Regions from separate parts of the Paenarthrobacter sp. Y-19 genome, predicted to be linked through region 1. Evidence: predicted binding sites of a transcription regulator. Region 1 holds the regulator's gene; each other region holds the start of a gene.
The links. The regulator HrcA, encoded in region 1, represses chaperone genes, less so after heat shock. The targets are predictions, from matches to a motif close to TTNGCACTCGNNNNNNNCGAGTGCNAA.

Region 1 (4,652 bases):
AGGAGGACGTGTCCCTGCCCCCTGGTTTGATCAAGTTCAACGGGCGCACCACGGACAATTCACGGCCCATCAGCTGGCAGATCCTTCAGGACAACGGCAAGGGTGAGAAGTCGAGCCTGCTCACGGGCCAGACCAAAGCAACCGGCGAACCCGGGCAGTATGGTCTGTTCAGCTTCGGCGCGACACTGAAACCCGGAAAATATGAATTGCGGGTAACCGAGGTCGACGATGCCGGCAAGGCCATCGAATCGAGCACGGACACCCGGTTGTTCACCGTGGCCTGATTCGACGTTCGCCGGCTACCAGCGACCGAGGACGTCGCTGGCCAGGACGACGGCGGCGGGTCCCGCCGTCGACGACCGCAGGACATGGTGACCCAAGAGGGCCGTCACGGCCCCTGCATCGCTAAGCCGCGTCACTTCACGCGGCGAGATCCCGCCCTCAGGCCCCACGATCAACAGAACCTCACTGGGTGAAGCGCCGTTGACATCCAGCCTCTCCAGGACCTCCCGCAGAGGGTTTTTGGCGTCCTCGTGAAGAATGACGGCCAAGTCGGCCTCGGCAACGGCTTTCACCAAACCGCTGGAGTCGACGATCGGGCGGACTGGAGGTACCCAGGCCCTGCGCGCCTGCTTTGCAGCCGCAGTGACCACTGACTCCCATTTCGCATGCGCCTTGGCTGCCCGCTCCGCCTTCCAGCGCACGATGGATCGCTCCGACTGCCAGGGAATCACGGCATCAATGCCGAGTTCCGTTGCCGTCTCGATTGCGAGCTCGTCGCGATCACCCTTGGCCAACGCCTGAACCAGTACCAATCGAACGTCCGGCTGGGCTTCGAAGACGATGTCCGTGGCGGTGACCGTCAGGGCACCGGGCGCCGCTTCGGCGACCACTCCAGTGAGACGGGCACCTGCGCCGTCGGCGATGTCAACGGACTCACCGACGGCCAAGCGCTTCACCGTCACTGCGTGGCGGGCCTCCGGACCCTGCAGGACAAAATCAGTACCGGGCGCTACGTGGCTGAGGCTGCCGGCCGGCGTAAAGAAAACGGGGTTGCTCACCGCTACAGGTTACCGAGCTTGTCCCGGAGCTTTGCGAACACGCCACCACTGGCCACCAGTTTTCCTTCGGTGAACTGCTCGCCGCGGAGCTTGGCAAGCTGCTGCAGGAGTTCTTCCTGTGCATGGTCCAGTTTGGTAGGTGTTTCCACATGCAGGTGAACCTTCAGATCGCCGCGGCCGTAGCCCCGCAGGTGCGTTACGCCGAGGCCACGAAGGGTGATGACCTCTCCGGACTGCGTGCCTGCCTTCACTTCGATGTCCTGTGCGCCGTCGAACGTCTCAAGCTGCACGTCGGTCCCCAAGGCAGCAGCCGTCATGGGCACGCTGAGGGTGGCGTGGAGGTCGTCGCCTTCGCGTACGAACGTGGAATCGTTGTTGACGCGGATCTCCACGTAGAGATCACCGGCCGGACCACCTGCAGGTCCTGCTTCGCCCTGGCCGGACAGCTGGATTCGCGTACCGGTAGCGACGCCGGCGGGAACCTTGATGGTGAGCGAACGGCGGCTCCTGATGCGTCCCTGGCCGTTGCATTCGTTGCAGGGATCCTTGATGACGGTGCCGAAGCCTTCACAGGAACCACAGGGGGCGGTGGTCATGACCTGCCCCAGGATGGAGCGGACGGCGCGCTGAACCTGGCCGCTGCCACCACAGATGTCGCAGCGTTCAGGGTGGGTGCCCGGGCGGCAGCAGCTGCCGTCGCAGGTGGGGCAGACCACGGCTGTGTCCACTTCAAGCTTCTTGTTGACGCCGAACACGGCATCCTTGAGGTCGATCCGAACGCTGATAAGGGCGTCCTGGCCACGTCGTACGCGGGAGGCGGGCCCTCCGTGTCCACCGCCGCCGCCAAAGAACGTGTCGAAGATGTCCTGGAAGGCGAAGCCCTGGCCGGCGTAGCCGCCCCCGAAGCCGTTATCAGTGCCGTTCTCGTTGCCCGTGGCATCGTAGACGCGGCGCTTCTGGGGATCTGACAACACTTCGTAAGCGTGCGTCACGGCCTTGAACTGCTCCGCGACATCTTCACCCGGGTTTACGTCCGGGTGGAGTTTCCGCGCCAACTTGCGGTACGCCTTTTTGATCTCTTCCCCGGTGGCTTCCGGCGAGACTCCCAAAACGTCATAGTGGCTGCTCAAAGTCGGTATCTCTTCCTGGTTGTACTGCGGATGTTTTCCCGGGCCGGTGTTCAGCCGCCGAGAATGCGGGAAAGGTAACGGGCCACGGCACGAACTGCTGCCATGGTGGTGGGATAGTCCATGCGGGTCGGTCCAAGGATTCCCACCTTGGCGCCGGAACCGTAGCCGGTGGCCACTACAGAGGCCTCGGCCAGGCCGTCGTACGGATTCTCCCGGCCAATGCTGACTGTCACGCCCCGGGGATCGTCTCCCATGTCCGACAACAACCGGAGCATGACAACTTGTTCCTCAAGGGCCTCAAGCACGGGACCGATGCTTAGCGGGAAGTCAACGTTGGAACGTGCGAGGTTGGCCGTACCGGCCATCAGAATGCGTTCCTCACGGCTGGTGTCGCTCAGGGATTCCAAGCCAGTGGCCAGCCTTTGGGCGAGGGCACGAAGATCCGGCGGGCAAAGGGCCACCACCGACGGTAACACCTGCGGCAGGAGTGCCAGCTGGGTGCCGGCGATGCTGCCGAGGAATCGTGACCTCAACAACATCAAAGCCTCGTTCCCCACGTCCGAACCGGCGTCGATGACTTTTTGCACGACGCTCCCGGTGTCCGCAATGAGGACCACCAGCACCTGTTTGGGGGCCAGCAGAACGAACTCCGCGTGGCGGACCAATGCGCGGTGCGAGTGGGGATACTGCACGACGGCGACCTGGTTGGTCAGCTGGGAAAGGAGCCGTACTGTGCGCTCAAGAATGTCATCGACGTCGTCGGGTCCTTCAAGCAGCGAATGAATTGCCCGACGCTCGGCGGCGGACAACGGCTTGACCTGTGAGATGCGGTCAACGAACAGGCGATAGCCCTTGTCAGTGGGGATTCGGCCGGCGCTGGTATGCGGGGCGGCAATAAGACCTTCTTCTTCCAGGACAGCCATGTCATTGCGGATGGTGGCACTGGAAACACCCAGGTGATGACGCTCAACGAGGGCTTTCGATCCCACCGGCTCCCGGGAATGCACGTAATCCTCAACGATGGCACGCAGCACTTCCAATTTGCGTGGCTCACTCATTGCTACACCTCCTGACGACTGCCATGGTCCATGGGACCGGTCCCCGCGGGACCTCCAATGGATCACCGCACACTTAGCACTCAACATGCCCAAGTGCTAACAAGTCTAGTATGAGCCACCACGTTGTTAGCATTGAAACCGTCCGAGGACTGCATCCAGGGCGGCGTCCCGAGACCGGCTGACGGCAACCCGCCCCTGTCCCCTTTCACATCACCACAGAGGTAGGAATTCCTTGGCTTTCGACAATTGGGGCCCGCAGGACCTGACCGCTCCAGCCAAACGCCAGCTCCCTGAGGTGCCGGTGCAACGCGGCATGGTCCTCGAAGACGTCCAGTCAGGATGGGTGGGCGAAGTCACCCGGGTGGAAAAGACCGGTGGCATGCACATCGTGTCGCTCGAGGACAGGCGCGGTAAAACGAAGTCGTTCCAACTCGGGTACGGATTCCTTCTCGAAGGACAAGCGATCAGGTTGATGCCTCCGGCCCCTCGCCGGCCCGCTTCAGCGGTTCAGGCGAATCGCACGGCCTCGGGTTCCGTAAAGGTCCAGGGGCAACGGGCGCAGGTCGCGAAGGCCAGCCGCATCTGGGTGGAGGGCAAGCACGACGCTGAACTCGTGGAGAAAGTCTGGGGTGACGACCTCCGTGTTGAAGGAATTGTGGTGGAACCGCTCCACGGCGTGGACGACCTCAAGTCCGCCATTGCCGACTTCCGACCCGGTCCCGGCCGCCGCCTTGGCATCCTGGTGGACCACCTCGTGGCGGGCTCAAAGGAGTCCCGGATCGCAGCCGAGGCCATGACTGTCCCCGGCGCTGCAGGCAACGTCCTGATCGTGGGCCACCCTTATGTGGACGTGTGGCAGGCCATCCGGCCGAAGGTCCTGGGCATCGAGCAATGGCCCGCCGTTGCCCGCGGCACTGATTGGAAGACCGGGATTCTCACGGCCTTCGGTTGGCCCCACGAAACAGCGGAGGACATCGGGCTGGGCTGGCAGCGCCTGCTGGGCGCAGTGCACAGCTATGCGGACCTTGAGGCATCGTTGTTGGGGCGTGTGGAAGAAGTCATCGACTTCCTCACCGTCCCGTAGTCCACGGTCCGGATCATCAGGATCCGGCATGCTTCCGGGGCGTTGGTCCCGGGAAGGACGCGCGGCCCGGTATTCTTGGACAGCAACACAGCAGCATCTTTAAAGCATTTAAAGCAAAGGGAAGACACCGTGGCAGATAACGCTCCTGAAGAACCGGGCAGCGCCGCAGGCCGGCCCCAGTACCATGGCGCCCCTGCCAACGCACTCCCGTTGACAGCCAGCGAGGACAGGCAGTGGGCCACTTTGGCGCACTTCGGCGGCATCCTTGGATGCTTGCCGGCTCTCCTGATCTACCTGATATTCCGCGACCGCGGGCCGT
Region 2 (4,652 bases), 840 kb from region 1:
TCGGGGCCTCCGGAAGGTCAAGGGGCTCCGGCGCCGGACGGGGCGCCTTGGCAGCGTCGACATACGTGGGCTTGGGAACCTCTACGGGCTTCCAGCTCGCACCTTTGGAGTCAACGGCGGCCTGCGCCGACTCGTCGCCGGCCGCAACTGCGACGGCCAACGCCGCTTGGCGAAGTTCGACCGCCGACAGGCGGGCGGCCTCACGACTGGTGGCTTCGGCGTCGAAAACTGTGGTTTCCTTCGCCTCTACAACCGGCTCCTTCGGCAAGTAGCGTGCCGGTGTCGGAATGGGCGACGCCTGCGCTGCACGGCGTGCGCGTCGTTCACGAAGATCCCGAAGGGCGAGCTTACGCAAAACGACGACGGCGACCACCGCACCGATGAACGAGACCAGGGGCAACCAGACAGAGCCCGTGCCGAAAAGACGGAGTATGCCGGAAACGATTGCCGTCACGAGCAAGGCAAGTCCGGACACCGCCAGTGTGAGCCGCGCGTAGCGGATGGTGAACGGAGTGCTGGACGACTTCCCCAGGGACGGCTCTGACGCGCGGGATTCCTGGGGCGACGCCTGTGCTTTGCTGTGCATGGTCTCCATCGGTTTCTCCTGCTGAGGTGCCAAAGTCAGTACCACCCCTGCCTGCGGTTCGTCTGGTTCGTCGTCGAAAGCCTCTGCTGGAACAGCGGCCGCTTGGACTTGTTGCCGCCTGTTCCGAAGAACGTACGGCGCCACCCAGACCATCCACAGCGCGACAGTGACCACGAGTATCACTGAGCTGCTGAGAGGGAAGTCCACATTCAAAACCGTAGAAGCAAATCACCGGGGGTGGCGGCATTGCGGCCGGTGTGTCGTGGTCGAGTCCGCAAATGACTGGAGATAAAGCTGAAAAGCCCTATGACCTGCCCGTTTGTCCTTTGAGCCATCTGCGCAAGAGACCCTCCGGGACTTCTTCGGAGGTCAACGCGAAGGAGCGATGGTCAGCCCACTGTCCGTTGATGTGCAGATACCTTTCCCGGTACCCTTCGTCGCGGAATCCGAGCTTTTCCACCACGCGCAGGCTGGGCCCGTTTTCGGGGCGGATATTGATTTCCATCCGGTGCAGACCCAACACAGTAAAGCAGTGGTCGGTGGCCATGGCTACAGCTGTGGGAGCGATCCCGCGCCCGGCCCGGTCTTTGTCCACCCAATAGCCAAGCGTGGCCATCATGGCCGATCCCCACACAATCGACGAGACCGTCAATTGGCCAACGATGGCGGGCTCCCGCGCGCCTGCCGTGCGTTCAACGATGACGAACGGCAATGCGGTGGACTGTCGGGCCTGCTCGTTCAGGGACGAAACCATTTGGCGGTAGCTGGGGAGGCGGCCACCCGGAGCCGGGTTGGACGCCTCCCACGGTGCCAGCCAATCACTGTTCCGGGAACGGACCTCGGACCATTCCCGCTTGTCGCGATAGCGGATGGGCCGAAGGGCCAGGTCTCCGCACTCCAGCGTTACCGGCCAGATCGCAGACCCGTACATCCGTGTTACTGGGGAAGCGTGGCGGTGAAGTTCGGCAGCCACTCGCGCAGCTCAGGACCAAGGTCTTCGCGTTCGCACGCGAGCTCGATGCACGCCTTCAGGTAGCTGAGCTTGTCGCCGGTGTCATAGCGGCGGCCGCGGAACACCACGCCGTACACGCCATAGCCTTCGCCTTCGCCGGCAGCCAGGACCTCAAGCGCATCGGTCAGCTGGATTTCGCCACCGCGGCCGGGGCCGGTCTGCTCCAGGACTTCGAAGACGGCCGGGTGCAGCACGTAGCGGCCAATCACGGCGAGGTTGGACGGCGCCTCTTCCGGCGACGGCTTTTCCACCAGCTGCTTGATACGGACGTAACCGTCCTCGCCGATGTCCTCGACGTCGGCGCAACCGTAAGCGCTGATCTTGGAAGGCTCGACCTCGATCAGGGCTACCACGGAACCGCCGGTCTTCTGCTGGACCGCAATCATTTCGCTCAGGAGGTCGTCGCGGGCGTCGATGAGGTCATCGCCCAGCAGGACGGCAAAAGGCTCGTAGCCGACGTGCTGCTTTGCACGAAGGACTGCGTGGCCGAGGCCGTTCGGGTCGCCTTGGCGGACATAGTGGATGTCGCCCAGGTTGGTAGCCGACTGAATCGCTTCCAGCTTGGCGGTGTCGCCCTTCTCAGCCAGGGTCGCTTCAAGCGCCGGAACACGGTCAAAGTGGTCTTCCAGGGCGCGCTTGCTGCGTCCTGTGATCATGAGGACGTCGTGCAGGCCAACCTTCACCGCTTCTTCGACGACGTACTGGATGGCGGGCTTATCGACCACAGGCAGCATTTCCTTCGGCATCGCCTTGGTGGCGGGAAGGAACCGGGTACCAAGACCCGCTGCGGGGATGACGGCCTTACGGACAGCGTTGTTATCGAGAGTCACCGGACTAATGTAACGGAAGGAAGAGAGCATCAGGTAAACCCCCCGCCGCGCGGGCCGCACATTTTATTGCCGGCAACACACAAGGAAACACTTTAACCGGACCCGACGAACCCCCAGGATTGGATACAGATGGCGTCGAAAGAAGACATCCGCCGCAACCGGCGGCTGTACAGAAGGGCCCTGACACCAGGGCAAATCGCTGATGCGGGCGAAGCGATAGCCCGGCACGGTTCCTCGTGGGCCAGCTCCGTCACGTCCGGAACACCGTCGTCGTTCGCGGTGTACGTGGGAGTCGCCTTCGAGCCGCCCACCATGCCACTGCTTGAAGCCCTCCACGAAGCGGGCCATGAAGTCCTGCTCCCCGTCTGCGAACCGGAACGGCAACTGAGTTGGGTGTATTGGACGCCGTCCACGGTCTTCACACGGTCCGCCTACGCTCCCATCGACGAACCCACCGGTGAGCGCTTGGACAGTTCAGTGGTCGCTTCGACGGCCGGAATCTTCATGCCGGCCACCGCAGTGGACCGGGACGGGAACAGGATTGGCCAAGGCGGCGGTTATTACGACCGACTCCTGCAGGGCCTGGACGCGTCCGGCCGGCGGCCGCCCACCATCGCGGTGGTGTACGACGACGATCTGTTGCCTTCAGGCTCCATACCCGCCGAGGCCTTCGATCGCCCGGTGCGGGAAGTGCTGACACCTTCGGGCGTTGTGGTTCTCGACAACGCAGCGGAGCCCGTCTGACTCCCGGTCATTTCCGGCGGGTTCCGGTTGGTGAGCTCCGGCACAAGTGCTGGCACACCTCAGGGGGACGGATGATAGAATTGGCACTCAGGCCCTGGGACTGCTAATGCGGAAGTTATTCGGCACGGCGGAGCAGGACCTGAACTTTGTCCTAAAGGAGGAACTCAGTGCCCACATACGCATACGCCTGCAAAGACTGTGACCATGCCTTCGACATCGTCCAGTCCTTCTCAGACAGCTCCCTGACAGAGTGCCCTGAATGCAAAGGCACGCTGCGCAAGAAGTTCAACAGCGTGGGCGTCGTCTTCAAGGGCTCTGGTTTCTACCGCACTGACTCCCGTGACGCCAAGGGCAGCACAGTATCCGCTGCGCCCACGTCACCGGCTGCACCCGCAGCTGCGGCCACGCCCGCTCCCGCACCGGCCGCCGCGGCGAGCTAGCTCCGGAACTTTTCCACATAGGCAACCCGGCCCCTGTTAGGCGGCCGGGGCTGCTGGCTACCGTGGCGGCATGTCACACTCCGCCCGTAGCGCCTTCCTTGCCCATGCCGAGCGTTCAGCTGGAACAGCTGGACATGAACGGTTGCCGTACCACCCCTCGCCCTCCCCCAGGCGCTTTCCACGGGGGTTCGGCCGTGCGCGGCGCAACGGACCTCCAAAGCGAAAGCCCACACTCAGGGCGTGGCTTTCCCGCAACCGGCGGCTTTGCGTCGCGCTGCTTCTATGCCTTGCTGCCGGTCTGGCGGTACAGCAGCTGACTCCTGTGTCGGTCGCCCGGGTCAGCGTCCTGGTCGCAGCCCGTGATCTACCAGCCGGCGCGAGCCTGAAGGAGTCAGATTTCACCAGGGTCGATGTCGCAGCCGAACTGGCCATCTCCGCGTGGGTGGATGATGTCGCGACCCTGGTTGGGCGCCAGCTGGCCTCTCCTTTGGGCAAGGGACAAACACCCACGGACTCAAGCCTCCTAGGCCCTGGCTTGCTCGCGGGCACTCCTGCAGGTTCCGCTGCCGTCCCCCTGCGCATGGCAGATCCTTCTTCCATCCAGCTTCTGTCGCCGGGGCAGCTGGTGACCGTTGTCCTCACGGCGTCCGGCAGTTACGACGAATCCCGCCAGAGCCAGGTTTTGGCTGGCCCTGTTCCTGTTCTCTGGACTTCGGCCCAGGGCGGCAAGGCCGGCGAATGGCTTGGCACCAGCGATACAGAAGGGCTGGTGGTGGTCGCTGCCAACCCCCAACAAGCAGAAAAGCTTGCCGGCGCATCCACGCAAGGCAAGCTTTTCTTTGTTCTGGTCAGCCCATGAAGCTGCTCAATCGCTCATCCCCAGTGCGGGGGCTTCTGTTCCTTCAACCACTGCTCGTGGTCATAGCCTGCTTCATCGCCCCATCTGCGGGGATCGTCCTCCGCGGCCTTGGTGGGGAGGATGCCGCCCGAGCTGTGCTTGGCAGCCGTCGGCTCGGCGGCTTTTTCAGCTGCCGTGTTGT
Region 3 (4,652 bases), 860 kb from region 1:
CCGCCCAGTCCTTTGACGACGCCACCATCGCAGCCGCGCAGGTGGTGTTCGATGTGGTGGCCCTTCCCTCCGAAACGCCGCTCATCACCGCCGCGCACGCTGCGGGCAAGCCGGTCATCACAGGAGCCGAGGTCATCGCCATTCAGGCCGAGGAACAGTTCGTCCTGTACACCGGCGTTCGCCCGACGCCCGGCCAAGTACGGGAGGCCTCGGAATTCTCGCGTCGCTGACGCCGCAGGCCTGCTAAGCCTGGGCGGTCACCGGTTCCACCACGACAGCCACTCTTTCCTCGCCGATCCTGGTGAGGACAAGGGTGGCTGTTTTCGCATCTTTGCCCTTGGCGGGTTTGGTGGGGAGCAGCTGCTTCCGCAGTTCCTCGGGTGTCACTGCCGTGCCGCGCTTCTTGATATCCAGCACGGTGATGTTGTTTGACTTCACCCACGCTTTGAGGGCCTTGACGTTGTACGGCATCACGTCCAGCACCTTGTAGGCCCGGGCAAACGGAGTGTCGTGGAGTTCCGGGGCGCAGATATACGCGATGTGCTCGTCCACCAGGTGCCCGCCCAGCCGCTCGGCGACGTCGGCCACCAGGCCTGCGCGGATCACCGCACCGTCGGGTTCGTAGAGAAAGCCTTCAACAGGCCCGACGGCGGCTTCCGGGCCACCGCCGAAGTCCTCGCCGCTGGTGATTTCGGCGGCGCGCTGGCTGCCAAGGAGCAATGCGGCGCGGCGGACGCCCGGGCGGGCTACTGAGTTGAACCACAGGGTGGCCTCGGTGACATCGCCGCCCACGGAGACCCATTGGGCCTCGCAGCCCGAAGGCACCGAGTCGTGGGGGATGCCCGGGCCCATCTTCACCCCTACTGCACGCCCGGTGGCCGCCACGCTCTCCACGAAGGACAAGGGGGGCGAGAACGCCTCCGGGTCCCAGATTCTTTTGGTTCCCGACGTGGACGTGGTGCGTCGGGCAGGGTCCATCCACACGCCGTCGATGCCCTCGAGGTCCATTGATTCCGCGTCCGAGTGCACCACCGTTGCATGCGGGAAAGGCATGAGGTTGATCATGGCGCAGGCAGCGGTGGTTTCGTCCATCTCCACAGCGGTGACAGCAATGTCCATGGAAGCCATCGCCATGGAATCGGCGCCGAGGCCGCAGCCGAGATCGGCCACATGGGTGATGTCGGCCTGCGCAAAACGTTCGGCGTGGCGGGCGGCGACGTTCAGCCGGGTTGCCTGCTCCAGGCCCGCCTGGGTGAACAGCATCTGCCGGGCGAATTCGCCGAACTTCGCCTCAGCCCGGGTCCGTAAACGGGACTGCGTGAGCACGGCGGCCACGAGTTCCGGGGAGTGGCCGGCCTTGCGGAGGCTGGCATTGACGCTGAATGCATCAGCCTCACGGTAGGGTCCCAGCGAGGCAAGAAGCTCCCAACCTTCAGTGGTCAATAAAGGTGCGATCTGTTCCTGCGGTGCATGAGGCATGGGAACAAGCCTAACGTCGCGCGTCATGGCTGCGTGACTGGGGAATCAGCCGGATAGGGTTGTTTTCATGGAAGACAACGCAGCACCACAGCCCTCCCGCCTCACCACGTATGCCCGTCCCGCCCTGATCGCGGGCGCTGTCATCGCGGTGGTCTGCATAGGCTTGCTGATCGTTATTTTCGCGCTGGATTCCTTCAACGCAGCGGCCTACTCCGTCAGTGGCAAGAGCGTGAACGATGCGACGGATGAGGCACGCGACATCCGCGACCTCTACGCCGGTGCGCGCCTCGGCGGGATCATCGCGCTGGTGGTTTCCGGCGTCGTGGCGGTTGCTTCGGCGGTGGTGCTCTACCTGAACCGCGGCAGCGCTTCCTTGGATGAGGATGACGACGGCGAAGACTACGACCTTGATGACCTCAGGGACCAGTGACAACGTTCACCGATGACGAAATGCTGGCACTCACCTTGACCGAGTGCTAACGCCTTACATAGAGTCTAGTTAGCACTCTCCCCTTGAGGGTGCTAATCACGCCAGGCGTCCACCGGCACCGCGACGACGGTTGTACGCCACGGCACCCTAGTTCTTAGTCCATGAATCAGCTCATGAAAAGGAGAGTCCGAGTGTCGGTCTCGATTAAGCCTCTTGAGGATCGTATTGTTGTTCGCCCGCTCGAAGCAGAGCAGACCACGGCTTCCGGCCTGGTTATTCCGGACTCCGCGCAGGAGAAGCCGCAGGAAGGCGAAGTTGTTGCAATCGGCCCCGGCCGCTTCGATGACAACGGCAACCGCGTACCGGTTGACGTAGCTGTTGGCGACGTCGTCATCTACTCCAAGTACGGTGGAACCGAAGTCAAGACCGGCGGCAGCGAGTACCTCGTTCTGTCCGCCCGCGACGTCCTTGCGATCGTCGTAAAGTAACTTCCTGGAGCCCCGCACCGCCGTCGCGTTGGAATCATTCCGAGCGTCAGCGGTGCGGGTTTTCTGTCTCGAAAGGACACAACCATGGCAAAGCAGCTTGCTTTTAACGATGCTGCCCGCCGGTCTCTTGAGGCCGGTATCGACAAGCTCGCCAACACTGTCAAGGTGACGCTGGGCCCGCGCGGCCGCAACGTCGTCCTGGACAAGAAGTGGGGCGCCCCCACGATCACCAACGATGGTGTCACCATCGCCCGTGAAGTTGAGCTTGATGACCCCTACGAGAACCTTGGCGCCCAGCTTGCCAAGGAAGTAGCCACCAAGACCAATGACGTTGCCGGTGACGGCACCACTACGGCAACCGTGCTGGCCCAGGCCCTGGTCAAGGAAGGCCTGCGCAATGTTGCTGCCGGCGCAGCTCCCGGCGAGATCAAGCGGGGCATCGAAGTTGCAGTGGAAGCCGTCGCTGCACGCCTCCTGGAGAATGCCCGCGAAGTCGAAGGCACCCAGGTAGCCAACGTCGCAGCCATCTCCGCGCAGAGCGATGAAGTCGGCGAGCTCCTCGCCGAGGCCTTCGGCAAGGTAGGCAAGGATGGTGTCATCACCATCGAAGAGTCCTCCACCACGCAGACCGAGCTGGTCCTGACCGAGGGCATGCAGTTCGACAAGGGCTACCTCTCCCCGTACTTCGTCACCGACGCAGAACGCCAGGAAGCTGTCCTCGAAGACGCCCTCATCCTGATCAACCAGGGCAAGATCTCCTCGCTGCAGGACTTCCTGCCGCTGCTCGAGAAGGCCCTGCAGGCCAACAAGCCCCTCTTCATCATCGCTGAGGACATCGAAGGCGAAGCCCTTTCCACCCTGATCGTCAACCGTATCCGCGGCACGCTCAACGTCGTTGCCGTCAAGGCTCCGGGCTTCGGCGATCGCCGCAAGGCCATGCTCCAGGACATCGCTACGTTGACCGGTGCGCAGGTAGTTTCCCCGGACCTGGGCCTGACGCTGGACTCCGTTGGCCTCGAGGTACTCGGTACCGCCCGCCGCATCACGGTCACCAAGGACAACACCACCATCGTTGACGGTGCCGGTTCGGCCCAGGACGTTGCCGACCGCGTTGCACAGCTCCGCGCTGAGCTGACCCGGACGGATTCCGACTGGGACAAGGAAAAGCTGCAGGAACGCCTGGCCAAGCTCGCTGGCGGCATCGGCGTCATCAAGGTTGGCGCAGCCACCGAGGTTGAGCTGAAGGAAAAGAAGCACCGCATTGAGGACGCCGTTTCCTCGACGCGTGCAGCCCTCGAAGAAGGCATCGTTTCCGGTGGCGGTTCCGCCCTGATCCACGCCCTGAAGGCCCTGGACGAGTCCCAGGCAGTCAAGGACCTCGAAGGTGACGCTGCGGCCGCTGTAGGCATCGTTCGCCGCGCACTGGTCCAGCCGCTGCGCTGGATCGCGCAGAACGCCGGCTTCGACGGTTTCGTGGTCACCGCCAAGGTTTCCGAACTCGAAGCCAACCACGGCTTCAACGCCAAGTCCGGCGAGTACGAGGACCTGATCGCCGCCGGCGTGATCGACCCCGTCAAGGTCACCCGCTCTGCACTCCGCAACGCCGCTTCCATCGCTGCCTTGGTTCTCACCACCGAGACCCTGGTTGCCGAGAAGCCCGCTGAGGAAGAAGACGCACACGCAGGCCACCAGCACTAAGCGCCTGTCCCGCGGAAACCCCGGTCACAACTAGGTGCGACCGGGGTTTCTGCTGTTAAGATCCTGTGCGATGCATCACAACTTCCGGACCGGCGTATCGCATTGGCCGCAGGGACCCGAATGAGGCATCGGCACAGGTCACACACAGGAAGAGCTGCAAGAATGGATGGCTGAACCGGGCCCGGGGGAGGTGCGGAAGGCGGTCAGCAGCATCCTCGAACTGGGGGCGGGTGGGCTGAACCGCGTATTATGGATGCTTTGTGCCAGCCGCTTTAAGGAACTGCCTAACGTGACTACCCCAGCGATTACAGCCCCTGCCCACCGCGGTAGGCGGGCTTCCGGTCCCGTTGGAAAGTCCAAGTTCCGCCCTGAAATCCAAGGTCTCAGGTCACTGGCCGTCCTCATGGTGGTGAGCTATCACATCTGGATCGGCCGGGTTTCCGGAGGGGTTGATGTCTTCCTCCTCATCTCCGCGTTCCTCATGACCCTGCAGTTCACGGGCCGTTATAAACAGGGCCGTCCCATGGACCTCCTGCGGCACTGGCTGCACCTGTTCA

Region 2: a site for HrcA is predicted at 3,253-3,279, ahead of PYR64_RS13070 (FmdB family zinc ribbon protein). Genes of this name have one in related genera too.
Region 3: a site for HrcA is predicted at 1,933-1,959, ahead of groES (co-chaperone GroES). Genes of this name have one in related genera too.

Annotation. Positions count from the first base shown of each region.
Region 1 is NZ_CP119414.1:1,952,757-1,957,408, forward strand. Features, by position in the region: gene PYR64_RS09025 (GerMN domain-containing protein) at 1-284, shown strand, start outside; gene PYR64_RS09030 (16S rRNA (uracil(1498)-N(3))-methyltransferase) at 300-1,061, opposite strand; gene dnaJ (molecular chaperone DnaJ) at 1,064-2,191, opposite strand; gene hrcA (heat-inducible transcriptional repressor HrcA) at 2,242-3,249, opposite strand; gene PYR64_RS09045 (DUF3097 domain-containing protein) at 3,482-4,333, shown strand; gene PYR64_RS09050 (DUF4870 domain-containing protein) at 4,463-4,652, shown strand, end outside.
Region 2 is NZ_CP119414.1:2,787,978-2,792,629, forward strand. Features, by position in the region: gene PYR64_RS13050 (hypothetical protein) at 1-760, opposite strand, end outside; gene PYR64_RS13055 (GNAT family protein) at 891-1,517, opposite strand; gene galU (UTP--glucose-1-phosphate uridylyltransferase GalU) at 1,523-2,428, opposite strand; gene PYR64_RS13065 (5-formyltetrahydrofolate cyclo-ligase) at 2,558-3,172, shown strand; gene PYR64_RS13070 (FmdB family zinc ribbon protein) at 3,340-3,612, shown strand; gene PYR64_RS13075 (RcpC/CpaB family pilus assembly protein) at 3,683-4,471, shown strand; gene PYR64_RS13080 (DUF4011 domain-containing protein) at 4,486-4,652, opposite strand, start outside.
Region 3 is NZ_CP119414.1:2,813,591-2,818,242, reverse strand. Features, by position in the region: gene PYR64_RS13170 (shikimate 5-dehydrogenase) at 1-230, shown strand, start outside; gene PYR64_RS13165 (class I SAM-dependent methyltransferase) at 244-1,479, opposite strand; gene PYR64_RS13160 (hypothetical protein) at 1,547-1,909, shown strand; gene groES (co-chaperone GroES) at 2,101-2,397, shown strand; gene groL (chaperonin GroEL) at 2,482-4,095, shown strand; gene PYR64_RS13145 (acyltransferase family protein) at 4,349-4,652, shown strand, end outside.